Regions from separate parts of the Clostridium sp. genome, predicted to be linked through region 2. Evidence: a T-box and tRNA genes for the amino acid it is inferred to sense, from the RefSeq annotation. Region 2 holds a T-box; the other regions hold tRNA genes.
The links. The T-box of region 2 lies ahead of ileS (isoleucine--tRNA ligase). A T-box ahead of a tRNA ligase gene usually reads a tRNA of that ligase, here a tRNA-Ile.

Region 1 (10,300 bases), 320 kb from region 2:
ATTTCTTTTTTGTTCCAGTTTGGATTAATATAAATAAATCCTCGTAAAGCACCTGTTTTCATTCGCTTTATAAAAATGCCAATATCCGGTTTCTCAGTCAGCTTTCTTGAAAAGTGGCATTCTTTGAGTGATTTCTGCACTGTCAGCCATTGGGTTTTCGGTATAATGGCTGGAATACCACCCTTTAAAAGATATTGAGGCCGTTGGCCTGTATTTCTCATCTTTTTATGCGTAAAGCAATCAACAGTAAATGTCTTTTGCATCAAAACATCACCGCAGTATTTCTCGTTCTTTAAAATACGAAGAATGCTGCTGCTTTTCCACATAGGTTTTCCAAGTACAGTAGGAATACAGGCATCTGTAAGGGCTTGCGCGATCTCACGAGCGTTAGAACCGCCTATATAGCTGTTATAAATATAGCGGATAATATTTGCTCCTTCCTCCACAACTATAATTTGCCCAAGATGGTCTTTACCAAAACCAAGAAGGTTGTGAGTAGGAATAATGGGTATGCCTTTTTTGAAGCGCTCAATGATGGACCATGTGACAGCAGCGCTTTTTTTGTTCGCTTTCACCCTGCGCCACTAAACTCATGACACCAAGGGTAAATTCATTTTTGTTTTCAAGTGTATTGAGGTTTTCAGCCTCAAAGAGGATAGCAATCTTACAGTTGATATGGACACTCATATTTTAGCGTGATAAATAGAGTTATTTTACAAATTTATAAAATTGTATAAAAATGAGTAGAATAGTTCAATAGTCTGATATAATGAATTTGCTACAAAACAATAATCAAACGTATTTTATTATTTATGATTTATTATAGCAGACTGTCATATTAAAATAAAAGAAAATATTAAACTTTTCAAATAAAACTTTAAAGAGAGTACCACGATTTATTTATAAATTTATTACATAGATGGGTCCATGCTTTTATCGTGAAGATATATGAAAAAAGTATTGACAGCCCCCAAAAAAGAAAGTATAATATGAAACTGTAGTAAAGAGGAAAAACCATGAAATCATCTGGTGATAATTATGTGAAGGTAACACCCCTTTCCATTTCGAACAGGCAAGTTAAGCTTCATTGTGCTGAGAGTACTGCAGGAGAAGTCCTGTGGCAGGGTAAGTAATTGCCGGGTAATATATAATGGATCTTTAGCTCAGTTGGTTAGAGCAACCGGCTCATAACCGGTAGGTCTGGGGTTCGAGTCCCTGAAGGTCCACCATATGGGGGTATAGCTCAGCTGGGAGAGCATCTGCCTTGCACGCAGAGGGTCAAGAGTTCGAATCTCTTTATCTCCACCAGGAAAGCCATGAATCGTTTATGATTATGGCTTTTTTTATAATAGAATATGATAACAACTATTCCCGGTGTATCATTATATGATAAATGTAGAAATATGGAGATTTATATAGAAAATAGAGAATACATTGGTGTATATTTATATTTAATCATGGAACAGTTTGTTTATTGATGATAGAATATCACTTGTTGTTTTGAGAATATATCGTAGAAATTAACTGTTATATAAAGAATTGTGTTGATTAGTATTGACATGTTTAGTATAATGTGTTAATATAAACGAGTTGTTGAAGTGAACAACATGATCCTTGAAAATTAAACAGAATAGAAACAAGTGAAAACTTGAAGAAATAAACCAGCAATTTTTTTGAGCTGCAGAGATGCAGTAAAGTAAAACAGTAATGAGTAGAGACAAACTTTTAAATTGAGAGTTTGATCCTGGCTCAGGACGAACGCTGGCGGCGTGCCTAACACATGCAAGTCGAGCGAAGGAACCCCTTCGGGGGAGACTTAGCGGCGGACGGGTGAGTAACACGTGGGTAACCTGCCTCAAAGAGGGGGATAGCCTCCCGAAAGGGAGATTAATACCGCATAAGACCTGAATTCGCATGAATTCAGGATAAAAGGAGAAATCCGCTTTGAGATGGACCCGCGGCGCATTAGCTAGTTGGTGGGGTAGAAGCCTACCAAGGCAACGATGCGTAGCCGACCTGAGAGGGTGATCGGCCACATTGGAACTGAGATACGGTCCAGACTCCTACGGGAGGCAGCAGTGGGGAATATTGCACAATGGGCGAAAGCCTGATGCAGCAACGCCGCGTGAGTGATGAAGGTCTTCGGATTGTAAAGCTCTGTCTTCTGGGACGATAATGACGGTACCAGAAGAGGAAGCCACGGCTAACTACGTGCCAGCAGCCGCGGTAATACGTAGGTGGCGAGCGTTGTCCGGAATTACTGGGCGTAAAGGGTGCGTAGGCGGATGTTTAAGTGAGATGTGAAATACCCGGGCTTAACCTGGGAGCTGCATTTCAAACTGGATATCTGGAGTGCAGGAGAGGAGAACGGAATTCCTAGTGTAGCGGTGAAATGCGTAGAGATTAGGAAGAACACCAGTGGCGAAGGCGGTTCTCTGGACTGTAACTGACGCTGAGGCACGAAAGCGTGGGTAGCAAACAGGATTAGATACCCTGGTAGTCCACGCCGTAAACGATGAGTACTAGGTGTAGGAGGTATCGACCCCTTCTGTGCCGCAGTAAACACAATAAGTACTCCGCCTGGGAAGTACGATCGCAAGATTAAAACTCAAAGGAATTGACGGGGGCCCGCACAAGCAGCGGAGCATGTGGTTTAATTCGAAGCAACGCGAAGAACCTTACCTGGACTTGACATCCCCTGAATAGCCTGGAGACAGGCGAAGCCTTTCGGGGCAGGGAGACAGGTGGTGCATGGTTGTCGTCAGCTCGTGTCGTGAGATGTTAGGTTAAGTCCTGCAACGAGCGCAACCCTTGTTGTTAGTTGCTAACATGAAAGATGAGCACTCTAACGAGACTGCCGCGGTTAACGCGGAGGAAGGTGGGGATGACGTCAAATCATCATGCCCCTTATGTCCAGGGCGACACACGTGCTACAATGGGCAGAACAGAGAGAAGCAAGACCGTGAGGAGGAGCCAAACTCAAAAACTGCTCTCAGTTCGGATTGCAGGCTGAAACCCGCCTGCATGAAGCTGGAGTTGCTAGTAATCGCGAATCAGCATGTCGCGGTGAATACGTTCCCGGGCCTTGTACACACCGCCCGTCACACCATGAGAGCTGGCAACACCCGAAGTCCGTAGTCTAACTTAGGAGGACGCGGCCGAAGGTGGGGTTAGTGATTGGGGTGAAGTCGTAACAAGGTAGCCGTAGGAGAACCTGCGGCTGGATCACCTCCTTTCTAAGGAGAAAAGGAACAGGACACTGTTCCATAAAAGTTGGTATTTTGTTTGAGCAAGTAACTTGAAAAATTGATAGTAACGAGCAGATTGAGGAAAAACGCGAACGAGGAGTGGAGTTTACTTATGTAAATGAGCACCGGAGTGAGTGATTTTGACGAAAAGATGCGAAGTTAATAACAATTTTTTATTCTGTTTAATTTTGAAGGATCAGATCCTTTCACAATAGTCAATTTAATAATTAATATAAGTTTTGGGGGTATAGCTCAGCTGGGAGAGCATCTGCCTTGCACGCAGAGGGTCAAGAGTTCGAATCTCTTTATCTCCACCATTGTATTTATGGGCTTATAGCTCAGCTGGTTAGAGCGCACGCCTGATAAGCGTGAGGTCGATGGTTCGAGTCCATTTAAGCCCACCATTATGTTCCTTGAAAATTGCACAGTAAGAAAAAAGAGAAGTCGAAAGACTTCATGAAAGTAAAGTAAAGCTGAGGTTAATGAAATAACCTTTGTAGATATATGTGGAAAATTAATAGTAGCAAGCAGTTCGAGGAAAGGCTTGAGCGAGGAGCGGAGCTTACTTGTGTAAGTGAGCACCACAGCGAAAGACTTGACGATGAAATGCGAAGCTAATATGGATTTTCTTTAGGTCAAGCTACAAAGGGCGCATGGTGAATGCCTTGGCACCAGGAGCCGACGAAGGACGTGATAAGCTGCGATAAGCTTCGGGTAGACGCAAATAGTCTGAGAACCGAAGATTTCCGAATGGGGAAACCCACAGTGGAAGCACTGAACTGTAAACTGAATTCATAGGTTTATAGAGGTAAACCCGGGGAACTGAAACATCTAAGTACCCGGAGGAAGAGAAAGAAAAATCGATTTTCCAAGTAGCGGCGAGCGAAAGGGAAAGAGCCCAAACCAGGAACTTGTTTCTGGGGTTCGGGCAGACAGAGAGAACAATAGGTTAAGTGAAGAGAGCTGGAAGGCTCCGCCATAGAAGGTAAAAGCCCTGTAGGTGAAAGCTGAAAAAGTTCCAGTCTGTACCAGAGTACCACGAGACACGAGAAACCTTGTGGGAAAGAGGGAGGACCACCTCCTAAGGCTAAATACTACCTGGTGACCGATAGAGAAGAAGTACCGTGAGGGAAAGGTGAAAAGAACCCCGGAAGGGGAGTGAAAGAGAACCTGAAACCGTGTGTCCACAACCGATCGAAGCACTTTAACGTGCGACGATGTGCTTTTTGTAGAACGAGCCAGCGAGTTACGGTATGCAGCAAGGTTAAGCACTTAAGGTGCGGAGCCGAAGGGAAACCGAGTCTTAAAAGGGCGTCTAGTTGCATGCAGTAGACCCGAAACCGGGTGACCTATCCATGGCCAGGTTGAAGCGGAAGTAAAATTCCGTGGAGGACCGAACCACGTTGGTGTTGAAAAACCATGGGATGAGCTGTGGATAGCGGAGAAATTCCAATCGAACTCGGAGATAGCTGGTTCTCCTCGAAATAGCTTTAGGGCTAGCGTCGTGAATGAGTAGTGGAGGTAGAGCACTGAATGGGCTAGGGGCTGACAACAGTTACTGAACCCTATCAAACTCCGAATGCCATATACTTGAATCACGGCAGTCAGACCGGGAATGATAAGATCCTCGGTCAAAAGGGAAAGAGCCCAGATCATCAGCTAAGGTCCCAAAGTGTAAGTTAAGTGGAAAAGGATGTGGGATTTCGAAGACAACTAGGATGTTGGCTCAGAAGCAGCCACACATTCAAAGAGTGCGTAACAGCTCACTAGTCGAGAGATCCTGCGCCGAAGATGTCCGGGGCTAAAACTTACCACCGAAGCTATGGACCCGAAAGGGTGGTAGAGGAGCATCCTGTACGGATAGAAGCAGTACCGTAAGGAGCTGTGGACTGTACAGGAGAGAGTATGCTGGCATAAGTAGCGAGAAATAAGTGAGAATCTTATTGGTCGAAGACCTAAGGTTTCCTGGGGAAGGTTCGTCCGCCCAGGGTTAGTCGGGACCTAAGCCGAGGCCGAAAGGCGTAGGCGATGGACAATCGGTTGATATTCCGATACCGCAAACTGGCGTTTGACAGAAGGGATGACGCAGAAGGATAGGATGTGCACACTACTGGATGTGTGTCTAAGCACTGAGGCAGGCCGGGGAGGAAAACCCATCCGGTCAATGCTGAGGTGTTACAGGGATCCAATTAAGGAGAAGTATCCGATTTCACACTGCCAAGAAAAGTCTCTATGGAGCAAGTTTGTGCTCGTACCGCAAACCGACACAGGTAGGTGAGGAGAGAATCCTAAGACCATCGGAAGAATTGTTGTTAAGGAACTAGGCAAATTAACTCCGTAACTTAGGGATAAGGAGTGCCCCGAAAGGGGCCGCAGAGAATAGGCTCAAGCAACTGTTTATCAAAAACACAGGTCTCTGCTAAAGCGAAAGCTGAAGTATAGGGGCTGACGCCTGCCCGGTGCTGGAAGGTTAAGGGGAATACTAAGCGCAAGCGAAGGTATGAACTTAAGCCCCAGTAAACGGCGGCCGTAACTATAACGGTCCTAAGGTAGCGAAATTCCTTGTCGGGTAAGTTCCGACCCGCACGAATGGCGTAATGATTTGAGCACTGTCTCGACAACAAATCCGGCGAAATTGTAGTGCAAGTGAAGATGCTTGCTACCCGCGATTGGACGGAAAGACCCCGTAGAGCTTTACTGCAGTTTAGCATTGAGTTTCGGTATTGTCTGTACAGGATAGGTGGGAGGCATGGAAACCGGGGCGCCAGCCCTGGCGGAGCCAACGTTGGGATACCACCCTGACAGTACTGGAATTCTAACCGGCGGCCATGAAACTGGTCACGGGACATTGTTAGGCAGGCAGTTTGACTGGGGCGGTCGCCTCCTAAAAAGTAACGGAGGCGCCCAAAGGTTCCCTCAGAAGGGTCGGAAATCCTTCGAAGAGTGCAAAGGCAGAAGGGAGCCTGACTGCGACACATACAGGTGGAGCAGGGACGAAAGTCGGGCTTAGTGATCCGGTGGTACCTCGTGGGAGGGCCATCGCTCAACGGATAAAAGCTACCTCGGGGATAACAGGCTGATCTCCCCCAAGAGTTCACATCGACGGGGAGGTTTGGCACCTCGATGTCGGCTCGTCGCATCCTGGGGCTGAAGTAGGTCCCAAGGGTTGGGCTGTTCGCCCATTAAAGCGGCACGCGAGCTGGGTTCAGAACGTCGTGAGACAGTTCGGTCCCTATCCGTCGCGGGCGCAGGAAATTTGAGAGGAGCTGTCCTTAGTACGAGAGGACCGGGATGGACTGACCTCTGGTGTACCAGTTGTTCCGCCAGGAGCATGGCTGGGTAGCTATGTCGGGAAGGGATAAACGCTGAAAGCATCTAAGCGTGAAGCCCACCTCAAGATTAGATTTCCCACAGCGTAAGCTGGTAAGACCCCTCGGAGAACACGAGGTTGATAGGTCAGGGGTGTAAGCATGGCAACATGTTCAGCTGACTGATACTAATAGGTCGAGGGCTTGACCAAACATTCATCTTACTGTGCAATTTTCAGGGAACAGAGCAGTATTCCATATGGAATACACATGTTTTCAATATTTGCTGTAGAGTTTACAGTAAATAAATTATTAGCAGCGAATAGATCAAGGAAAAGCTTGAAGGAGGAGCGGAATTTACTTACGTAAATGAGCACCGCAGTGAGAACTTTGACGCAGAGATATGAAGCTGATAATGATTTATGTCAAATATCTGGTGGTTATGACGTGAAGGTAACACCCCTTCCCATTCCGAACAGGATGGTTAAGCTTCATTGTGCCGAGAGTACTGCAGGGGAAGCCCTGTGGCAGGGTAGGTTGCTGCCGGGTTTAAATAAATTGTTCCGTGGTAGCTCAATGGTTGAGCATTCGGCTGTTAACCGAAGGGTTGGAGGTTCGAGCCCTCTCCACGGAGCCATTTTTATTTTTTGTTAGGTTAGACAGGAGCAGGGTAGACAATTTAGACTTCAATAAAAAATTAATTTTTTATTGAAGCTATTTTTTTTATTTGAAGAAAGCTTGAAATATGATACTATAAATTTAATATAACAGGTGTTATAAAAATTAATGATTAGTCGGTGATAATAATTATTATATATAAGAAAACTAAAGAAAAATTGCATTATATCGTGCTTTTATGATTAGAACACAAGATTCGGGATAATATAAGAGTTGAATAAAATAACAGGTAATAATATTATTTAAGTAAGGTCAAAGAAAGTCAAAGTGATGTTGTTGGTATTAAGAGGGTGATATGGTGGCAAGATTATCTGATATAATAGAAAATTTCATAAAGCAGATGATAGAAAGCAGTGATGAATCCCAGCTTCAGATTAGAAGAAACGAATTGGCTAACCACTTTAGCTGTGCTCCTTCGCAGATAAATTATGTTTTAACCACTAGATTTACTACAGATAAAGGTTATTATATAGAAAGCAGGAGAGGTGGCGGCGGATGTATAATAATAAGAAGAGTCGTTTGCAGCAGCAATAAGAATTTATTTGATATTATAATTGAAAAAATTGGGGATAGTATAACATATAATACTGCCCTCCAGGTTATAGATGGACTGTTCGAAGCTGATATTATTAGTGAGAGGGAAGCTAATATATTAAAAATAGCTATAAATGATAGAACTTTTAATGATTATGTTCAAAATAAAAACAAACTTAGAGCTTCTATACTTAAATCTATAATGATGGTGATATTTCATGATAGTTAGGTAAAATGAGAATCCTATGTATACAGAAAATTTTAATTTAAGAATTACGGGGTGATAAGATATTATGTTGTGTGATATATGTAAAAAAAATGAAGCCACTGTTCATATAACTAAGATAGTAAATGGGATAAAACAGGATCTTAATTTATGTGAAAAATGTGCTGTTGAAAATGGAGAATTGAGCTTTGTTCCAAAGATAAATTTTGTAGCCCCATTTAGCTTTCAAAATATTTTAAGTGGAATTATGGATTATATGAATAATTCAAATGAGGATACAGAAGATTTTGATATAATCTGTAAAAATTGCGGTACTTCTTATAGAGAATTTAAAAAAAGCGGATTTGTAGGATGCAGCGAATGTTATAAAGAATTTTCAAATATATTGCAGCCTGTTATAAAAAGAGTGCAGGCAAATTTGGAACATACGGGGAAAATACCTAAAAAGGCAGGAAAGGATATTATAGATAGAAGAAATCTTGTAAAATTGAAACAGGATTTACAAAAATCTATAGCTTTGGAGGAGTATGAGGAGGCTGCACGTATAAGAGATAAAATAAAGGAACTTCAAGCCGATAATAATCATGGCAATAAGGGGGAATAGGAATGGACAACTGGATAACAGCTCCTAAGGGAGATAATGAGGATCTGGTCATAAGCAGCAGAGTAAGGCTTGCCAGAAACTTGGCAAGAGTACCTTTCCCTCATAAATTAAGTGAGGAACAGAGTAAGAAATTAATAGAACTTGTAGATAAAGTTTTTTATGAAGATGATTGTACCACGAAGGAATTTACTACAAATTATTTGTGGGAGAAAAGTGAAAATGAAAGGGAAATGTTTTTGGAAAAACATCTTATAAGTAAAAACCTGATAGAAAATAGTAATAAGGCTGCATTTATATTGAACAAAAATGAAACAGTAAGTATAATGCTAAATGAGGAGGATCATATTAGAATTCAATGTATAACGTCAGGATTAAATTTGGAGGAAGTATATAATGTAAGTGATAATATAGATAATCTTTTGGAAGAAAATCTAGAATATGCTTTTGATGAAAGATTAGGATACTTGACTACCTGTCCAACGAATTTGGGTACAGGATTAAGGATGTCTGTTATGCTTCATCTTCCTGCAATATCCTTAAACAATCAAATAAATGGACTTTTAAATGCACTAAGTCAGGTTGGCATGACTGTTAGAGGTCTATATGGTGAAGGATCTAAAGCATTGGGCAATATATATCAGATTTCAAATCAAGTGACTTTAGGACGCAGTGAAGAAGAAATAATGATTAATTTAAAAGCTCTTGTATCACAGGTAATAAATGAAGAGAAGTTAGCACGCGAAAATCTCATAAAGAACTCAAGACATGAATTAGAGGACAGAATATATAGATCTCTTGGAATTTTAAGATATGCTGAACTTTTAAGTTCGAATGAGTGCCTAAAACTTTTATCTTATGTAAGGTTGGGAGTTGAAATGGGAATAGTTAAAGATATAAGCAAAGTTACGCTAAATAGTCTTTTGGTTGAAATACAACCAGCCACTATACAACAGAATCACGATAAAATTTTATCAAGCAGAGAAAGAGATTTTGATAGAGCAAAACTAGTAAGAAAGAAATTGGCAGAAACTACAGCCAAATAAAAAGGAAGGTGAAATATACTATGATGTTTGGAAGATTTACGGAAAGAGCTCAAAAGGTAATTATATATGCCCAGGAAGAAGCCCAGTCTCTAAAGCATGGTTATGTAGGAACAGAGCATATTCTGTTGGGAATACTAAGGGAGGAGGGTATATCCAAGAGCCTTTTGAATAGTATGAATATCACAGCTCAAAATGTAAAGGCTCTTATAGAAGAGTATGAAGGAAAAGGGGAAATAGAACTATACAATAATGAAATACCTCTTACACCAAGAACAAAAAGACTCTTAGAATTGAGTTTATTTGAGGCAAGGAATCTTAATCACAACTATATAAGCCCGGAGCATATACTTCTTGCACTTATAAGAGAAGCTGAGGGAGTTGCATTTACTATTCTAAATAATCTTGGCGCAGATTTTAATAAGTTGAGAAAAGAGCTGACAAATTCACTATCTGGAGAGCAGTCAGCAAATTCCAACAGTGGTAAAAAGGGTGCTGGAGAGCCAACTCCAACTTTGGACCAATTTGGACGTGACTTGACAGATATGGCAAGGGAAGGAAAACTTGACCCTGTAATAGGAAGGGAAAAGGAAACTCAGAGAGTGCTTGAGATATTGAGCAGAAGGACAAAAAACAATCCTTGTTTGATAGGAGATCCTGGT
Region 2 (10,300 bases):
TCTATATTATTTATGGGTTTCGATACATCTCTTCTGCCATTTACCTTAACAGCTTTTACAGGTGGATAAAACGTCTCTTTCAATGTAGGATATCTAAGAGGTTTTATATCTCCTGAATATACCAGATCATTACTGAATCCTATTATTTCAGGTACACACCTGAAATGTTCCCTAAGCATCAATCTATTTGGAAATATTCTAAGTGCAGTATCATACAAGCTTGTTTGAAGATCAAACCACTGGCTGTCAGGTATATCCTTTAGATACTTATTTATTAACTTTGAAACAATATTTTGATCCACTCCTATTATTTCTGGACTTATTTGTTTATCATCACCAACTATGACAGCTCTCTTTGCCCTCATAAGAGCACACAGTGAAAATATGTCACTCTGACTGCTTTCATCAAATATAATAACGTCAAACAGATTTTCAGATAACTTTATGTTTTCAACGACTCTATTTAAAGGCATAATCCACACCGGAATAGCTTCTTTGCACTTTTCCATTTCATTTTGTGCAATTTTCCTGTACCTGGCAACCATCTTCCCCCTTCCCTTGCCAATTCTCTTTATGGCCTGCATCCATGAAAACAGGCTTCTTTTCTGCAGATCCGTTGTATGAAGTATCTGATTATACCATGTACTTTTAGCCACCAGATCTTTTATTATAAGCTTTTCTTTTATTTTTTCCCGTTCCAGATCTTCTTCAATTTTTTCAGGATTCAATCTATTGAGTTTTTGCAGCAGACTGTTCCATTGAGACCATCTCCACGCTCTACTGAAATCAGGATACATATATTTTGATTTATCCCAGTTTTCTAATATATTTTTTGCTGTATTAGGGCACACCCTTTCCAGCTTATCCAGTACGTGGTTTATTTTTAATATTTTATTTTGAATTGTCTTTATATTTTTCAATTCGTTTATAATGTCATTCACACTTTCTACGGATATGTTTTCCAATTCATATTGTCTTCCTACATCCCCCTTTACAACTGTCATAAATTTTCTTAGATTATTCAAATATGCTTTTACCTTATTATATTCATTTATATTCTTTAAGCTTTCAACACAATCAGTTAAGCAGCAATAGGTTTCTATATTGTACCAGTCTATAGGTTTTGGAAGTGCTATTTTGCCTAGCTTATCCAAAATATTTGACTTATAGTCTGATTCCCAGTTTACAATGAGTTTCAACTTTTTTAAGTTCTCCTCTATTTCAAATATATTAATTCCACCAGTATCAGTATCTTTCGTTCTATAGTCTTCAATCGTATTATTCCACATGGTTATTAATTCTCTCAAAATAGATTTTTTCTGAAGAAACAGCTTTACAACAATAGCTTGATCCATATTAGAGATTGGTCTTCCATCTACACTGCATTTAAGAATTATATAATTGCATTCAGAATGCATTATTCTAAATAACCTTCCTATCTTTTTCTTGTCTTCTAAAGCTTTGTATATTATATTAAAATGCTGCGCAAACTTGTCCATATTTCCTTCTGGCAGTCGGATTTCATGACTTCTAAGTTCATTGGATATTTTTGAAATCATCATCATGGAATTATAGGATTTATAATACAAATCCTTAAATGTCTGCTTTATGACTTCATTCTTATTATAATTTTTGAATATATTTTCCCACATTGTTCCCTTAAGCTGAATTATATTGTCTCTGCAATCTGCAATGGACTTTAAAAGTTCTTCATAATTACATCTGTCATTGTTAGGTATATGCCAGTTCTTTATGTTCTTCATATCCTTCTCGTAACGTGATTTTAATTTTCTATATTTTTCTATACTAGAATGGATTTCCTGTTCCCCTGGCAATTTTTCTATTATACTTTTTATACTGTCAAATTTATGTTTTTCTTCCTTACTAACTTCATCCAACAGATCTTTTAACGTATCAAACTCTTCAATCGAAATCGGCATATCATTTTTTATATTTATCGTATCCTGTATCCATGAATATTTATCTGAATTCTTCTTTACCCATTTTGCCATATCCAGCAAACTATATTTTTGTCCTGAATAATTTATTGTTTGACCTTCTATGTCCTGAACCTGTTTTAACTTCATATAAAGTGATTTTTGATTATCTGCACAAGAATTTAATTGATGGTTCAGTATCTCTATATCCTTGTACACATTCTTAGGATCTAAAGACAAATTGTTTGTTATTTTTCGCACGGTTTCATTTAATTCCTTAAAAGATTCGGAATCATTCCCAAGCAGGCTTATGCAAAGAGGTTTTATCTCCGGTGGCATCTTCTGGGTGAGTACCCTCAATGCCCTGTCGGTCTGGCTTGTAACCAGTATCCTTTTACCATATGCAAGCAAATGACATATTAAATTAACTATAGTGTGGCTCTTTCCCGTTCCTGGAGGCCCCTGCATTACTACTCCATAATTCTGAGATATTCTCTTTATTATCTCTTTTTGTTCCGAATTTGCCGGTAATGGAAATAACACCTTTTTAGATATTTTTTCCCAGTCGTCTATATCCTCAACTTTATTTTTTTCATCTGCAACATTTTCTCCAACCAGGGCCTTGACCGTCTCAGGTATGAAGCATCCATTTCTTACCTTTTTAAGTATATCATTAATCTCCGACTGCCATAATTTCATATTGTTTGTTCGTACAAATACAACAAAAGTATTATATAATACGGGGAATTCACAGAATTTAATTTTATCTTTGGAAAAATACCCATCTTGAATTTTGCCCGCATTGCCAACTCCAGAAATTATATCGGAAAAGGCTTCATTTATTTCCTCTTTGATTCTAGGATCTACATTCATATTATTGATCTTATCTTCCAACTTGAATATATTTTCCAAATCGGTCTGATCCAAATCCTCAAATATAGTTGACTGAAATTTGGTCTTGCCTGAAGGGACCAAACTAAAGGCTCTTTTCAAGGCATTAAATTCTATTTTCATTCTTGTTTCAAGTACTGGATGAATAATTTTCCCGCTATTTAATCCCCATGACAGAAGGCCATGTCCACATATTATTTCAAAATCTTCTCCACGTTTTTCATTTTGCTGATATAGTTTGAAAAAATCATCATATAATTTACCACAATTTTTATTTACTTCTATCCATAAATCATTAGTGGGATTTTTATTTATAATACATCCTTGTAAATTCAAGAATTCCTCTTCCCAATATAATTTATCATAATCATACACACTCTTTATAGTTTTTTCATTTATATTTTTCAAGCTTAATAAATACAAAAAAATTTTTTCTATCTTCTCTCTATAATCCATATTTTCCTCCTATTCATAAAGTGAATTTGTTCAATCTAATTAATATACTCCCTTTTATGTTAAATTATACCATTAATATGTGAATCGTACAAAAAAATCGTTATACAAATTTCAGACTAAATTTACAAGAAACATTAAAAAAGATGATCCTACTACAAAATAAATTTTGCAATACAATCATCTTTTATTTAATCTCATATATGTGTTTATGTTCTTTTTATCCCAAACTTCATAAGCAGCTTATACCCTACCAGCAAAATTATTATAATAATCAATGCTATATCTGCAATATGAAACCATTCACGTATCAGCGACCAATTTTCACCCATTTTATATCCTGCAAATGCCAGAATAATACTCCATATAGTCGACCCCATAAGTGTATATAGTGTAAATTTTTTAAAGTTCATTTTGCTAATTCCTGCCGGAAGCGAAATAAAAGTTCTTACTATAGGCAATAATCTTGAAAAAAATACTATACTATCTCCATATTTATTAAAATAATGATCACTCTTTTTTATATGTGCTTTAGAAAGTCTGAGTTTATCGGCATACTTTTCCACCAGAGGTCTTCCTCCAGCTTTACCTATATAATAGGCTATACACGATCCAAAGGTTCCCCCCAATGTCCCGAATACTATAACTGCAGGCAAACTCAGACGTTCAGAAAAACTCAGATATCCTCCAAAAGGTAATATAGCTTCACTAGGTATAGGTATACATGCACTTTCCAATGCCATGGCAATAAAAATTCCTATGTATCCTGTTTTATCCAATGCAATAACAACCAAATCTATCAATGTTTCTACCATAAATCTTTCCTTCCCAATAGTTCCCCTTTTTATTACATTTGGCAAATAAATATTATAACAAACTTATTTCTTACAGGAATCCCTTTCTATTATAGAATATCCTAATACATATTTTCTGACGCTGACATCTTTCTTATTTATTATCTTTATAAGCATTCTCATACCTACCGATCCCATATCATACATAGGTTGTGCTACCGTAGTTATCTTGGGATAGAATATTTCGGAAGAATATATATTTCCAAATCCCATTACGTCTACATCATCTGGAACCTTTATATTTCTATCCCTAAGTGCATTTATGGCTCCCATGGCAACCTCATCGCTGCAGCAGAAAACAGAATCTATACTTTCATTGTCCAATATCTTATTTATACCGTCATATCCATCCTTGGCTTTTAATGAACCAAAGCAGGTAATATTATCATTGACTTCTAGATTGTTGTCTTCAAGCGCCTGCTTATATCCAACATATCTTATAGCATTTGCATTTGCTTCATCCTTATGGGCACCTATATATGCCACCTTTTTGTTTCCTTTTTTGATCAAATAACTCACTCCATCATAAGCTGCCTTCTGATTGTCAATAGTAACACTTGGTATATCCTCTTCATCATTTGCAGTTTCTATCAATACCATTGGAAGCTGGAGCTGCTTTATAAGTTCCAAAATAGCCGGTTCCAAAGAAGCACTCATATATAAAATACCATCTACCATCTTTTCTTTCATGACTCTCAAGTATTCTATTTCCTTTTCAAAGTCAAGATCGGTATTACACAGCATTATGTTATAATCATATATATTAGCTACATCTTCTGCTCCTCTTACAATTTCAGGATAGAACTGGTTTGATATGTCTGGTATTATAATACCTATTGTCTTCGTCCTCTGAGTTTTCAAACTTCTTGCTATTATATTAGGTCTATATCCCAATTTAGCTATAGCTTCGAGTACCTTTTTTTTAGTATCTTCATTTACAACGTCTACATCATTTAACACTCTGGAAACTGTAGCTATAGAAACCCCTGCTTCTCTAGCTACATCTTTAATTGATGCTGCCATTTTCCTCACCTACCGATTCGATTTCTTTTTATAATTATACTTATAAAAGCAAACTATTACAAGTTAGTTTGTACTTTTATTAACTTAATAATAACCTTTATAACAGAAATATATACCCATATATGAAACAAATTACAACTATAATAAATTATATCATAATTGTAATTTGCTTTAACCATGAATATAAAATCTAATTATGAACTACTTCCACTGCAATTTTAAAGTCTTCTCCATTTATTTTATAATTATTGTATTCTCTCTCTTCATCATATACCACTTTCAAAGACAATGTTTCTTTCTTTATCTGATCCTCAAACTTTCTAACTATATCCTCAAGATAGTTGTTCCCGGAAACATACAATTTTATATTGTCGGCTACTTCAAAACCACTTTCCTTTCTCAGATTCTGAATTTTGCTCAACATCTCCCTTAGATTTCCTTCCTCTTTAAGTTCTTCTGTTATTGTAGTTTCAAGAACTATTCCTACCGTGCCTTCTCCTGCAAATGCAAAGCCTTCCAGTCCCTGCATTGTGACAAGTACATTTTCGGAATTCAAGTTTATTTTTTGTCCCTGAATCTCAATATCAACCGAATTTCCACTCTTTATGTTTTGGGCAAGTTCCATCTGATCCATAGAAGATATTCTTTTTCTTATACCGGGAATAAGTTTGCCGTACTTTTTCCCAAACACAGGCAGATTTGGCTTAATGTCAAAATTAACATACTTGGATAGATCTGCACCAAATCTTATATTTTTGATATTGAGTTCTTCCTTAATTATATTTCCATAGTATTCCGGAAGTGTTTCCAAACTTACCAGCATTTCTAAAAGCGGCTGTCTGTTCTTTATATTTGCAGTATTTCTAGCACTTCTTCCAAGCTTAACTATATTATAAGCTTCTGCCATATCTTTTTCCAGTTTATGATCTATTATGTTCTCATCATACTGAGGCCATTTGCATAAATGCACACTCTCAGCAGAATTCTTATCCAAACTTGCTGATAAATTTTGATAAATTTCTTCTGCTACAAATGGAACAAATGGCGCTATAATTTTGGTAATCACAGTGAGCACATTATACAAAGTAACATATGCTCCTATTTTATCCTCTGTCAGTTCAGAGCTCCAGAATCTGGATCTATTTATTCTCACATACCAGTTTGAAAGACTGTCTACGAATTCTCCTATATTTACTGCTGCCTGGGTAACTTCATAATGGTCCAAATGATGCTCTGTCTGCTTTATGAGAGAGTTCAGCCTTGATATTATCCATTTATCCATTATATTTTCAGATACAAAACCCTTGTAGTCAAGCGGATTAAATTCATCCAGTTCAGCATACAGTACATAAAATGAATACACATTCCAAAGTGTCCCTAGAAATTTTCTCTGACTGTCCTGTACTGCTTCTTCATAAAATCTCGAAGGAAGCCATGGAGCACTGGAAGTATAAAAATACCATCTTGTGGCATCCGCACCCTCATTATTCAGAACTACAGTTGGGCTTAATACATTGCCTTTGTGTTTTGACATTTTAAGTCCATGCTTATCAAGCACATGACCTAATACCATACAATTCTGGAATGGACTCCTGTCAAACAGAACTGTAGATATTGCCATAAGAGTATAGAACCATCCTCTTGTCTGATCTACCGCCTCAGTTATATACTGTGCCGGGAAATTCTTCTCAAATAGTTCCTTGTTTTCAAAAGGATAGTGATGTTGTGCAAAGGGCATGGAACCGGAATCAAACCAACAATCTATAACTTCACTTACTCTTTTCATCTCTTTGCCGCAGTGAGGACATTTCAATTTCACCTCATCTATATATGGTTTGTGCAGTTCTATATTTTCTGGAACATTAATCCCTTTTTCCTTGAGTTCTTCTATACTTCCAATACATTCTTTGTGTCCACATTCACATTCCCATATTGGAAGTGGTGTTCCCCAATATCTCTCCCTGCTCAAGTTCCAATCTATAACACCTTCAACAAACTTACCGAATCTTCCAGTTCTTATATTGTCTGGATACCAATTGGTGTTGTTTGTATTTTTCACTAGTTCATCCCGCATGGAAGACATCTTTATAAACCAGGTCCTTCTTGGATAATATAAAAGCGGAGTATCACATCTCCAGCAAAACGGATATGAATGAGTAAATTTTTCAGATTTATAAAGAATGTTATTTTCTTTTAGATATTCTATTATTTTAGGGTCTGCATCTTTGACAAATAAGCCCTTCCATGGAGTAACTTCATCCTTGTACTTTCCCTGTGTATCTACAGAGTTCACAACAGGTATATTATATTTTTTACATACATTGCTGTCGTCTTCACCAAAGGCTGGAGCTGTATGCACTATACCTGTTCCATCTGTAAGTGTTACATAATCTCCGTGTACTACATAATGAGCTTTGCCCTCAAATTTGGCGAATCTGAACATAGGTTCATACTCCAGGTCCAAAAGTTCTTCACCCTTGAATTTTTTTACTATTTCATACTCATCCTCGAGTTTGCCAAGAAGAGCTTCTGCAAGTATCAGGTGTTCACCTTTGTTTACCACTTCTGCATAATCATAGCTCTTGTTTACTGCAAGGGCCATATTGTTAGGAAGTGTCCATGGTGTAGTAGTCCATGCAAGCATATATTTATCAAAATTTTTGAGTTTAAATTTAACATATACCGATGTTTCCTTTACATCCTTATAACCCTGAGAAACCTCGTGGGATGAAAGCGCCGTTCCACATCTGGGACAGTATGGAACTACCTTATATCCTTTATACAATAAACCTTTATCCCAAATTTTTTTTAATGCCCACCACTCTGATTCTATATAATCATTATGGTAAGTTACGTAAGGATTATCCATGTCTACCCAAAAACCTATTCTGTCAGACATTTCCTTCCATTCACTTATATAAGTAAATACACTGTCCTTGCATTTTTTTATGAATTTTTCAACACCATACTCTTCAATTTGGGGTTTCCCGGATATGCCGAGTTTCTTTTCCACTTCAAGTTCAACCGGGAGTCCATGAGTATCCCATCCGGCCTTTCTCAGCACATTGTAGCCCTTCATAATCTTGTATCTTATTATAAAGTCCTTCATGACTCTTGTTAAAACGTGTCCTATATGTGGATCACCATTTGCAGTCGGGGGACCATCATAAAAAGTAAAATACTCTCCGTCCCTGTTCAGTTCAAAGTTCTTTTCAACAATTTTATTTTTTTTCCAAAAATCCACAACGTCTTTTTCCCTGTCAATAAAATTCTTGGAATTATCAATCTTTTTATACATAGTTTAGCTCCTCTCTACATATATAACTACTATCAAAATAAAAAACTTCATCCCCAAAATAGGACGAAGTTGAATCCGCTGTACCACCTATGACTTAAATCTCTAAAACATAAATACAATAAGTTTCCTTAACGCGGAAATACGAAAAAACTTATTAAGCTCAGTACCAGCCGTTCAGATTTTTAACTCCCAGGTGATATTCCCCAAGTTTTCCTGCAAATTTACACCATTACATTTGCTCTCTTTTAGTGATAAAACTAAAGTACTCCTCCTGGTCAAAGTCTTTAACATACTATGAAATGTGTATAATTCTTTACTATTATATTATACACTTTTTTTATTGTCAAATTTTTTAGCAAAATTTTTACAACATCCCCAATGCTTTTAGTATACCATTGGCTAAGCCCTGTGCTGCCTTCTGTCTTCCTGCATCAGTTCCAAGAATCGATGCGTCCTTGGAATTTGTCAAAAATCCCAGCTCTGTAAGTACAGTAGTCATAGTTGTATTTTTTGTTACATACAACCAGCTGCCATCCTTTAATCCCCTATTGTAAGTCCCAAGCGCACTTACAAGGCTGCTCTGAATAAGTGATGCCAATCTCTGTCCTTCGCTGTTTCCTGTATAATAGAGAGTTTCAGTACCTTCTGCAGCATTGCTGCTAAAAGCATTTGTATGAATGGATACCATATATTTAGCTCCTGAATTATTGGCAGTATCACACCTTCTCTGAAGACTTTGAGTAACAGTAAGTGAGCTTGTTTTTCTTTCATCCTTTGTTCTCGTATAAATTACATTCACTCCGTTTTTCTCTAATATTTCACCGGTTTTCAATGCTACACTCAATGTAACGTCATCCTCCTGGTATCCATTTCCACTGGAGCCTACATCATCACCTATTCCATGACCTGGATCCAGCACTATTACCGGCCTATTTGAGTCTGAAGGTTTATTTGGTGCCTGCGGTTTGTCTTGATTATCAGCAGGATTTTGACCTATCATATTTAAAGATTGTAATATACCATTTGCAATAGCCGCAGCACTCTTGTCCTGAAAATCAGAAGCAGCCATCAAATCGCTTTCCGATTGATTTGTTATAAAGCCCAAATATACCATAACCGACGGTATTTTCGACTTGTTCAACAATTCTTGACTTGCCTGACCTTCTTTTATGCCTCTATCTGCAGATCCTGTAGAATCTACAAGTTGTTTCTGAATACTTTGAGCTATATCTTTAGATTGAGAAACAGATGTTGAGTAATACGTTTCTATTCCCTTTACATCCTTATTGCCTGAATATGCATTTGTATGTATACTTATAAGCTCATTGGAATCGGCCTTATTTGCAATATCTACACGGGATTGTACATCCTTTTGCTCATCACCAGTTCGTGTATAAACTACATTCACTCCATTTTTTTTAAGTATCTCTCCTGTTTTTAGAGCAACTGACAGGTTTATGTCCTTTTCCTTTACTCCTGAATCAGATATTCCCCCACTGTCATCTCCTCCATGGGATGCATCAATTGTAACAGTATATTTACCATTTGAATTATTTCCATTGGATGAATCCTGTTTTTTTGTATAGAATTTTACATTAACATCTTTCTTAAGTACATCTCCAGCCATAGTTTTGATACCACTTTTAATAGTTACATCGTATGCTTGTCCATATTGATAATTTCCAACTGGTACAATATCTACAATACATCCATTATCTTCAACAGTCAGATTAGTTTGAACAACATTACCACTTGAATCTTTAACCACTATGGTTGAACTATCTACACTGCTTTCATCCAATTCCTTATTAAAGGTTATCTTCCATACTTTACTAATTTCTACA
Region 3 (10,300 bases), 150 kb from region 2:
AATATTATTTTTGAATTTCTAGAATCTTTAACTATATCTGTTATATTTTTATTAGTTTCTCTCGCCAATATAGAACATATCTTATATAAACATTGCGATCCTAGACAATTTCCAGAAGTAGCTCCCGTTCTCCTTTTTATACCTTCTATAGTACGTGCACCGAGGGGTCTTCTGATTGAATCTATAATTTCACCTTCACTTACTTTCTGACAATAACATACTATTTTGCCATATTTTTTATTTAGTTTTATTAATTGATTTCTTTCCTCATTTGACATATCTTTAAATCTATAGAATTCTCTTCTCCTGTCTATAAAATCTTTTTTGGGAACACAATTTAAATTATTAACTATAGTTTCACAAACTATCCTTGCAATTGCTGGAGACATGGTTATTTGTCCCCAGTTTTTTTCAATAACTTTTATATATCCCTTATCTATCAAACTATCATCTATAATAAGATCATCATTATAATATTTGGATTTGTAGAATATACTTATTTTATTTTTGTCTATATTTCCAAAATACTTTTCTATTATTTTTAATCCTTCAGTATAATCTATATCACTATTTGTACTTATTTCCACCATTAATGAATCATTATCAACTGAAATAATATATATTCTCTGACCTTTTTCCCCTCTTCTAACTAAAATATTATGATATTTATTTCTTATATTTTCTATTAAGAAATAATTTATATATCCTACTTTTCTTTCTCTATTAATTCTATTATCTATATTATATCTGTTCCGTGGAATAGTATTTAATACCATACTACATGTAAACTTATTTTTATTTGTTACAACTTTAAATCCTTTAGACATAAATTGTATATCCAATACTTCCTCTTCAAGCTTAAAATTAACTCCATTATCAAATGCAACTTCACCATAAGATATAGCAAGATCATAAGGCGATATAATACCTACATTTTTAGAATATACAGCTCTTTTCTCTTTTATATTCAAATTAGGTTCAAGTGCTGAAACTTGTTTTTGATCAAGTATATGTATATTTTTTATTCCTCTTTCCAACGCTCTATCATATATTTTTATTAATTCTTGTTCATCTTTTTCATTGTCTGAAACTATAAGATAACCTTTTCTTGTAAAATTTATATTGAACTTAGGAGCAATTTCTCTTATAATGCTGTTCCCCATAGATTCAAGTCTTGACAACAGATTAGTTCCACATTCAATTCCATCATATACCACACATGGATTTATAAGAGCTACATCATCTGCTATATCATAATCCTTCTCTATTAAAGCTATATTTAAATTATACTTTGAAAGCTCATAGGCAACCGCACATCCTATTATACCTCCACCTAATATAAGTACATCGTAGTCCATAGCATAACATTCCTTTCAAAGAAATAAGCATAATTCTATCTTAAATTGCCAATGCAACACCTATATTATAGTACCTTTTACTAGCTAATCATAGATATATTTACAATTTTTCATAACTTAAAAAGCTGCCTTAAATTTCATAGACAGCTTTTTAAATTACACTATTTACTCAGTTCATCTATTAGCTTTCCAAGTTGGTTTATATAGTCACCATATTTAGACCAATCTCCATTTTTTTGTGAATCCAAAGCTTTGTTGTACAAGTCTTTTGCTTCTTTTAATTTTAAGGATTTATCACTTGTATTTTTTACATCTGATTCATTAGAATCTGAATTGTTCTGATTATCTTCCTGATTAATATCAAATATTTCTGATATTGCTGTATCAATATTTTGAGATAATAGTATTTTGTCACCATAGGAAACTATTACTCTTTTCATTTCAGGTATACTATCTTTCCCACTCGCCCTTAAATATACAGGCTCTATATATAAAAGAGAAGTATCTATTGGAACTATTATAGTATCACCAAACTGTACTTTAGAACCATCCTTATTCCAGAGAGATAATTCCTGTGATATTGTAGTATCTTGATTTAATCTCTGTTTAAACAAGTAAGGGCTATAAACAGTCTTTTCAGGTGGAAATTTATATAATACCATCTTTCCATAATTATCTCCATCCATTCTAGCTCCAAACAAAGCTGCCATATTATCTTTATTTCTCATGTTCAAATATTGAAGTAAAATCATCTCTTCTTTTTTCTCACCTGGAAGTTTCATTACAACATATGGAGATTCCATGGAATCTTTATTCCCATTAACTTGTTTTTGATTTTTAGCAATTTCCCATACATCTTCACCGTTATAAAATACACTTGGATCAGTAACATGGTATTTCCCAATAACATCACATTGTATGTTGAACATATCTTCTGGATATTTAAAATGCTTTTTTATATCAGGAGATAAACTGCTCAAATCTTTAAATAACCCAGGAAATATTTTAGAGTAACTTTGAGCTATAGGGTCATTTTTATCCATCATATAAAAATTTGTACTTCCATCAAAGGCATTCACAACTACTTTAAATGAATTTCTTATATAATTTATTCCATTACCCTGCGGCTGTGAATATGGATATCTATCAGAAACAGTATATCCATCTAATATCCAGTATAATTTCCCACCACTCATAACTATATAAGGATCTGAATCATAACTTAAAAATGGTGCTATTTTTTTAACTCTATCTTTGATATCTCTATTTATTAATATCCTACTCTGGCTGTCTATATCTCTTGAAAGTAGAAAATTTATACTCTTTTGGTTTAATGAGAACAATATTCTATTTAGAAAATTCATTTTTATTCCAGCATTGCCTTCATACTTATTAGTGGCATTATCACTACCTTTTGGATAATCAAATTCATTTATTTTAGTATTTACTACAGCATAATCATCAGTACTCTCTCCAAAATATATTCTTGGATTATCAAGTTTTATATCTGTAGAATTTTGAGGAGGCATATCCTTTATAACAAAATTAGGCTGACCTGATGAAGTAACAGAATTAACTTTGTTCATTACCAATCCATATCCATGTGTATAAATAAGATGTTTATTCTGCCATGTATTAGGATCTATAGAATTACTATTTATTTCCCTGGCACCTAAAAAAACCTGTGTGAACTTTCCATTTATATCATATCTATCTATATCTATATTATTAAAATTATAATAGTATCTTATGATTTGAACTTGATTGTAAAACTCAAGTGTTGGATCATATGAATTTACTCTTATATTATTTATGGTATCCATATTATTTTTTATATCATCTTTTGTCAGAGTATCTTTAACAGGAAAAAATTTAGAATCCGCATTTTCAATATTAAATGCTTTTCGTGTATAATCAATATTACGTTTTATATAAGGCTGCTCCAAAGTTTTCTGATTTGATTTAACTATAAAATTCTGAAATACAACAGAAGATATATTTTCAATAATAACTAAAGCTACAATAATCGATATGGATATTACAATAGGCTTAATTTTTAATTTGACTACGCTCACGAATATTACAATTGCAGAAATTATTGATACTACACATATAATTTTATAAAAAAGAAAACTTATATGTATATCTGTATAACCGGCTCCAAAAGTTACTCCTCTAGTACTGTAAACAAGATTTACTGACTTTAAAAAATATCCTATGGACACACATATCATTAGAAGTGCGGCTAAAACAGCTAATTGCTTTCCAGCAAATCTTGTAATGCCACTTCTAATGTCATAATCACTAAATCTATTTTTAAAATTCCTTTTAAATCCTTTTTGGGAAACAAATCTATCATTAAGACTTAGACCCATATAAATGAAGAAAGTTAAAATTCCAAGAAAAATAAGCAAACTTACTAAAGCACTGTATATTGATTGTATAAGTGGTAATCTAAATATATAAAATGATATATCTAAATGTAAAATTGGATCCTTTATGTTAAAAGGAACTGAATGTGTAAATTGCAAAATTCTATACCAATAAATGGATGAAAAAAAATAAGAAATAAAAAGAGAAACTATAATATTGAAAACTATAACTATTCTTTTCTGAATAATATCCTTATTCTTATTTACCTCAATAACTTTTTTATATTTCATTATACTTAATCTTATACTCTTGTAATAAAACCATATACATAAAAAACATATTATAAAAGACGGTATCATTAATTTTAATGTAGCTTTTATTTGTGTAAAGTAAATAGACAAATACCCTACTTCTTTAAACCACTCAATATTTATTATGAAATTTACAATTCTATCTAAAAATGCTGTAACTAATGCCAAAACTGCAAATATAATTATAAAGCTTGTAATTCCTTTTCTTTTCATAGATAATCACCTCTTTTAAATTTTATTTTAGTTGGAAATTAAATAATTTTTCTTTTTCAACTCTCTCCTTATATTATCTATAATAAAAGAATTTTCTGCAGAAATAGTATGAAGATGTATTCCTCCTGTCAATACTAAAAGAGGTTCTGATTTTGTCTCTCTAACCTTAGAAATAAAATTTTTAACATCATATATGGATTTTATCATAAGCATTCCCTTAATTTCACCATATATAGAATGTTCTATTATAACATCTTCAACAACTCCACCAAATTTAACTATAGTTGTCAATTCATCTTCCATTTCATCTGATTTATGTAAAACTGCAATTACCTGCTTGATTCTGTTGTGTTCACTTTTAGGAATTAAATATCCTTCTGGTGTTGCTATAATATCCTTACCCTCCGCCCTCAAAATAGCTATATCTTTAACTATAACCTGTCTTGTAACTCCAAGTTTTTCTGCTAAAACATGTCCCTTTTGAGGTTTATTATTACTTTTCAATATATTTTCTATATGTGTCCTTCTTTCTTCAGAATTCATAATTGCCTCCATTATCATATTTATAATTATATCATAAAGCTCAAAAAATTCCTTGTAAATTTACCATAAATTTACCACAAATCTTTTTTACAATTAGAATTTTATTTAATTATTATTATCACAATACTTAAGTATATCAAGATCGCTATTATGGTATGTATTTTTATTATCATGATTCTTTACCAGATAAATTAAATATTTATCGCAACCAATTTTGTTCAATAAATCAGCACCTAATGTAGCATGATGATAATATATTCCTATTTTAGAAATCTTAGATACATTACAGATTTTTTCCATTTTACCTCTTGTTAGCTTGTCTAGTAGAACCAATATAGATTTATCAATAATATTCAGTCTTTTATATATCTTACCTATATCATGCAAAAGTGCAGCTTTTATAAGTAACCCGGAATTTATATTTCTTTCAATGCACATTTTTTCTACACTATAAGCAACTTTAACAGAATGTTTTTGTTCGGAAATTGATAATCTATTAAATAACTTTAATTCTTTATCATTTAAAATATGATTTAAAAAAAACAAATCATATTCATCTAAATTAGAACTTAAATTCCAGTAAAACTGTTTTAATCTATAAAAAAACACTTTTACCCCTCTTTTTATATTTTATTTTGAACTTATTATATCATAATATAAAGATAATTTAAAAAGCGACTAACAATTTTATTGTTAGTCGCTTTGGTGGAGATAAAGAGATTCGAACTCTTGACCCTCTGCGTGCAAGGCAGATGCTCTCCCAGCTGAGCTATACCCCCATATGGTGGACCTTCAGGGACTCGAACCCCAGACCTACCGGTTATGAGCCGGTTGCTCTAACCAACTGAGCTAAAGATCCTAATTTAAAACCCGGCAGCAACCTACCCTGCCACAGGGCTTCCCCTGCAGTACTCTCGGCACAATGAAGCTTAACCATCCTGTTCGGAATGGGAAGGGGTGTTACCTTCACGTCATAACCACCAGATATTTGACATAAATCATTATCAGCTTCATATCTCTGCGTCAAAGTTCTCACTGCGGTGCTCATTTACGTAAGTAAATTCCGCTCCTCCTTCAAGCTTTTCCTTGATCTATTCGCTGCTAATAATTTATTTACTGTAAACTCTACAGCAAATATTGAAAACATGTGTATTCCATATGGAATACTGCTCTGTTCCCTGAAAATTGCACAGTAAGATGAATGTTTGGTCAAGCCCTCGACCTATTAGTATCAGTCAGCTGAACATGTTGCCATGCTTACACCCCTGACCTATCAACCTCGTGTTCTCCGAGGGGTCTTACCAGCTTACGCTGTGGGAAATCTAATCTTGAGGTGGGCTTCACGCTTAGATGCTTTCAGCGTTTATCCCTTCCCGACATAGCTACCCAGCCATGCTCCTGGCGGAACAACTGGTACACCAGAGGTCAGTCCATCCCGGTCCTCTCGTACTAAGGACAGCTCCTCTCAAATTTCCTGCGCCCGCGACGGATAGGGACCGAACTGTCTCACGACGTTCTGAACCCAGCTCGCGTGCCGCTTTAATGGGCGAACAGCCCAACCCTTGGGACCTACTTCAGCCCCAGGATGCGACGAGCCGACATCGAGGTGCCAAACCTCCCCGTCGATGTGAACTCTTGGGGGAGATCAGCCTGTTATCCCCGAGGTAGCTTTTATCCGTTGAGCGATGGCCCTCCCACGAGGTACCACCGGATCACTAAGCCCGACTTTCGTCCCTGCTCCACCTGTATGTGTCGCAGTCAGGCTCCCTTCTGCCTTTGCACTCTTCGAAGGATTTCCGACCCTTCTGAGGGAACCTTTGGGCGCCTCCGTTACTTTTTAGGAGGCGACCGCCCCAGTCAAACTGCCTGCCTAACAATGTCCCGTGACCAGTTTCATGGCCGCCGGTTAGAATTCCAGTACTGTCAGGGTGGTATCCCAACGTTGGCTCCGCCAGGGCTGGCGCCCCGGTTTCCATGCCTCCCACCTATCCTGTACAGACAATACCGAAACTCAATGCTAAACTGCAGTAAAGCTCTACGGGGTCTTTCCGTCCAATCGCGGGTAGCAAGCATCTTCACTTGCACTACAATTTCGCCGGATTTGTTGTCGAGACAGTGCTCAAATCATTACGCCATTCGTGCGGGTCGGAACTTACCCGACAAGGAATTTCGCTACCTTAGGACCGTTATAGTTACGGCCGCCGTTTACTGGGGCTTAAGTTCATACCTTCGCTTGCGCTTAGTATTCCCCTTAACCTTCCAGCACCGGGCAGGCGTCAGCCCCTATACTTCAGCTTTCGCTTTAGCAGAGACCTGTGTTTTTGATAAACAGTTGCTTGAGCCTATTCTCTGCGGCCCCTTTCGGGGCACTCCTTATCCCTAAGTTACGGAGTTAATTTGCCTAGTTCCTTAACAACAATTCTTCCGATGGTCTTAGGATTCTCTCCTCACCTACCTGTGTCGGTTTGCGGTACGGGCACAAACTTGCTCCATAGAGACTTTTCTTGGCAGTGTGAAATCGGATACTTCTCCTTAATTGGATCCCTGTAACACCTCAGCATTAACCGGATGGGTTTTCCTCCCCGGCCTGCCTCAGTGCTTAGACACACATCCAGTAGTGTGCACATCCTATCCTTCTGCGTCATCCCTTCTGTCAAACGCCAGTTTGCGGTATCGGAATATCAACCGATTGTCCATCGCCTACGCCTTTCGGCCTCGGCTTAGGTCCCGACTAACCCTGGGCGGACGAACCTTCCCCAGGAAACCTTAGGTCTTCGACCAATAAGATTCTCACTTATTTCTCGCTACTTATGCCAGCATACTCTCTCCTGTACAGTCCACAGCTCCTTACGGTACTGCTTCTATCCGTACAGGATGCTCCTCTACCACCCTTTCGGGTCCATAGCTTCGGTGGTAAGTTTTAGCCCCGGACATCTTCGGCGCAGGATCTCTCGACTAGTGAGCTGTTACGCACTCTTTGAATGTGTGGCTGCTTCTGAGCCAACATCCTAGTTGTCTTCGAAATCCCACATCCTTTTCCACTTAACTTACACTTTGGGACCTTAGCTGATGATCTGGGCTCTTTCCCTTTTGACCGAGGATCTTATCATTCCCGGTCTGACTGCCGTGATTCAAGTATATGGCATTCGGAGTTTGATAGGGTTCAGTAACTGTTGTCAGCCCCTAGCCCATTCAGTGCTCTACCTCCACTACTCATTCACGACGCTAGCCCTAAAGCTATTTCGAGGAGAACCAGCTATCTCCGAGTTCGATTGGAATTTCTCCGCTATCCACAGCTCATCCCATGGTTTTTCAACACCAACGTGGTTCGGTCCTCCACGGAATTTTACTTCCGCTTCAACCTGGCCATGGATAGGTCACCCGGTTTCGGGTCTACTGCATGCAACTAGACGCCCTTTTAAGACTCGGTTTCCCTTCGGCTCCGCACCTTAAGTGCTTAACCTTGCTGCATACCGTAACTCGCTGGCTCGTTCTACAAAAAGCACATCGTCGCACGTTAAAGTGCTTCGATCGGTTGTGGACACACGGTTTCAGGTTCTCTTTCACTCCCCTTCCGGGGTTCTTTTCACCTTTCCCTCACGGTACTTCTTCTCTATCGGTCACCAGGTAGTATTTAGCCTTAGGAGGTGGTCCTCCCTCTTTCCCACAAGGTTTCTCGTGTCTCGTGGTACTCTGGTACAGACTGGAACTTTTTCAGCTTTCACCTACAGGGCTTTTACCTTCTATGGCGGAGCCTTCCAGCTCTCTTCACTTAACCTATTGTTCTCTCTGTCTGCCCGAACCCCAGAAACAAGTTCCTGGTTTGGGCTCTTTCCCTTTCGCTCGCCGCTACTTGGAAAATCGATTTTTCTTTCTCTTCCTCCGGGTACTTAGATGTTTCAGTTCCCCGGGTTTACCTCTATAAACCTATGAATTCAGTTTACAGTTCAGTGCTTCCACTGTGGGTTTCCCCATTCGGAAATCTTCGGTTCTCAGACTATTTGCGTCTACCCGAAGCTTATCGCAGCTTATCACGTCCTTCGTCGGCTCCTGGTGCCAAGGCATTCACCATGCGCCCTTTGTAGCTTGACCTAAAGAAAATCCATATTAGCTTCGCATTTCATCGTCAAGTCTTTCGCTGTGGTGCTCACTTACACAAGTAAGCTCCGCTCCTCGCTCAAGCCTTTCCTCGAACTGCTTGCTACTATTAATTTTCCACATATATCTACAAAGGTTATTTCATTAACCTCAGCTTTACTTTACTTTCATGAAGTCTTTCGACTTCTCTTTTTTCTTACTGTACAATTTTCAAGGAACAATTTTGAAGAATATTGAATAACCTGATCCTTCAAAATTAAACAGAATAAAAAATTGTTATTAACTTCGCATCTTTTCGTCAAAATCACTCACTCCGGTGCTCATTTACATAAGTAAACTCCACTCCTCGTTCGCGTTTTTCCTCAATCTGCTCGTTACTATCAATTTTTCAAGTTACTTGCTCAAACAAAATACCAACTTTTATGGAACAGTGTCCTGTTCCTTTTCTCCTTAGAAAGGAGGTGATCCAGCCGCAGGTTCTCCTACGGCTACCTTGTTACGACTTCACCCCAATCACTAACCCCACCTTCGGCCGCGTCCTCCTAAGTTAGACTACGGACTTCGGGTGTTGCCAGCTCTCATGGTGTGACGGGCGGTGTGTACAAGGCCCGGGAACGTATTCACCGCGACATGCTGATTCGCGATTACTAGCAACTCCAGCTTCATGCAGGCGGGTTTCAGCCTGCAATCCGAACTGAGAGCAGTTTTTGAGTTTGGCTCCTCCTCACGGTCTTGCTTCTCTCTGTTCTGCCCATTGTAGCACGTGTGTCGCCCTGGACATAAGGGGCATGATGATTTGACGTCATCCCCACCTTCCTCCGCGTTAACCGCGGCAGTCTCGTTAGAGTGCTCATCTTTCATGTTAGCAACTAACAACAAGGGTTGCGCTCGTTGCAGGACTTAACCTAACATCTCACGACACGAGCTGACGACAACCATGCACCACCTGTCTCCCTGCCCCGAAAGGCTTCGCCTGTCTCCAGGCTATTCAGGGGATGTCAAGTCCAGGTAAGGTTCTTCGCGTTGCTTCGAATTAAACCACATGCTCCGCTGCTTGTGCGGGCCCCCGTCAATTCCTTTGAGTTTTAATCTTGCGATCGTACTTCCCAGGCGGAGTACTTATTGTGTTTACTGCGGCACAGAAGGGGTCGATACCTCCTACACCTAGTACTCATCGTTTACGGCGTGGACTACCAGGGTATCTAATCCTGTTTGCTACCCACGCTTTCGTGCCTCAGCGTCAGTTACAGTCCAGAGAACCGCCTTCGCCACTGGTGTTCTTCCTAATCTCTACGCATTTCACCGCTACACTAGGAATTCCGTTCTCCTCTCCTGCACTCCAGATATCCAGTTTGAAATGCAGCTCCCAGGTTAAGCCCGGGTATTTCACATCTCACTTAAACA

Region 1: it encodes a tRNA-Ile, which carries the amino acid that the T-box ahead of ileS (isoleucine--tRNA ligase) is inferred to sense. The anticodon was not compared.
Region 3: it encodes a tRNA-Ile, which carries the amino acid that the T-box ahead of ileS (isoleucine--tRNA ligase) is inferred to sense. The anticodon was not compared.

What each region holds. Positions count from the first base shown of each region.
Region 1 is NZ_JAKVOI010000001.1:3,153,018-3,163,317, forward strand. It holds gene LKE46_RS15615 (recombinase family protein) at 1-575, opposite strand, end outside; rRNA gene rrf (5S ribosomal RNA) at 1,026-1,142, shown strand; tRNA gene LKE46_RS15625 (tRNA-Ile) at 1,153-1,229, shown strand; tRNA gene LKE46_RS15630 (tRNA-Ala) at 1,233-1,308, shown strand; rRNA gene LKE46_RS15635 (16S ribosomal RNA) at 1,727-3,236, shown strand; tRNA gene LKE46_RS15640 (tRNA-Ala) at 3,490-3,565, shown strand; tRNA gene LKE46_RS15645 (tRNA-Ile) at 3,576-3,652, shown strand; rRNA gene LKE46_RS15650 (23S ribosomal RNA) at 3,882-6,768, shown strand; gene LKE46_RS15655 (hypothetical protein) at 6,761-6,925, shown strand; rRNA gene rrf (5S ribosomal RNA) at 6,989-7,105, shown strand; tRNA gene LKE46_RS15665 (tRNA-Asn) at 7,119-7,193, shown strand; gene LKE46_RS15670 (CtsR family transcriptional regulator) at 7,530-7,997, shown strand; gene LKE46_RS15675 (UvrB/UvrC motif-containing protein) at 8,062-8,598, shown strand; gene LKE46_RS15680 (protein arginine kinase) at 8,601-9,641, shown strand; gene LKE46_RS15685 (ATP-dependent Clp protease ATP-binding subunit) at 9,662-10,300, shown strand, end outside.
Region 2 is NZ_JAKVOI010000001.1:2,831,153-2,841,452, forward strand. It holds gene LKE46_RS13890 (AAA domain-containing protein) at 1-3,284, opposite strand, end outside; gene LKE46_RS13895 (DedA family protein) at 3,491-4,096, opposite strand; gene LKE46_RS13900 (LacI family DNA-binding transcriptional regulator) at 4,160-5,158, opposite strand; gene ileS (isoleucine--tRNA ligase) at 5,349-8,456, opposite strand; T-box leader at 8,513-8,744, opposite strand; gene LKE46_RS13910 (N-acetylmuramoyl-L-alanine amidase) at 8,821-10,300, opposite strand, start outside.
Region 3 is NZ_JAKVOI010000001.1:2,977,257-2,987,556, forward strand. It holds gene LKE46_RS14665 (NAD(P)/FAD-dependent oxidoreductase) at 1-1,358, opposite strand, end outside; gene LKE46_RS14670 (UPF0182 family protein) at 1,520-4,255, opposite strand; gene LKE46_RS14675 (transcription repressor NadR) at 4,283-4,798, opposite strand; gene LKE46_RS14680 (HDIG domain-containing metalloprotein) at 4,904-5,407, opposite strand; tRNA gene LKE46_RS14685 (tRNA-Ala) at 5,502-5,577, opposite strand; tRNA gene LKE46_RS14690 (tRNA-Ile) at 5,581-5,657, opposite strand; rRNA gene rrf (5S ribosomal RNA) at 5,667-5,783, opposite strand; gene LKE46_RS14700 (hypothetical protein) at 5,847-6,011, opposite strand; rRNA gene LKE46_RS14705 (23S ribosomal RNA) at 6,004-8,890, opposite strand; rRNA gene LKE46_RS14710 (16S ribosomal RNA) at 9,351-10,300, opposite strand, start outside.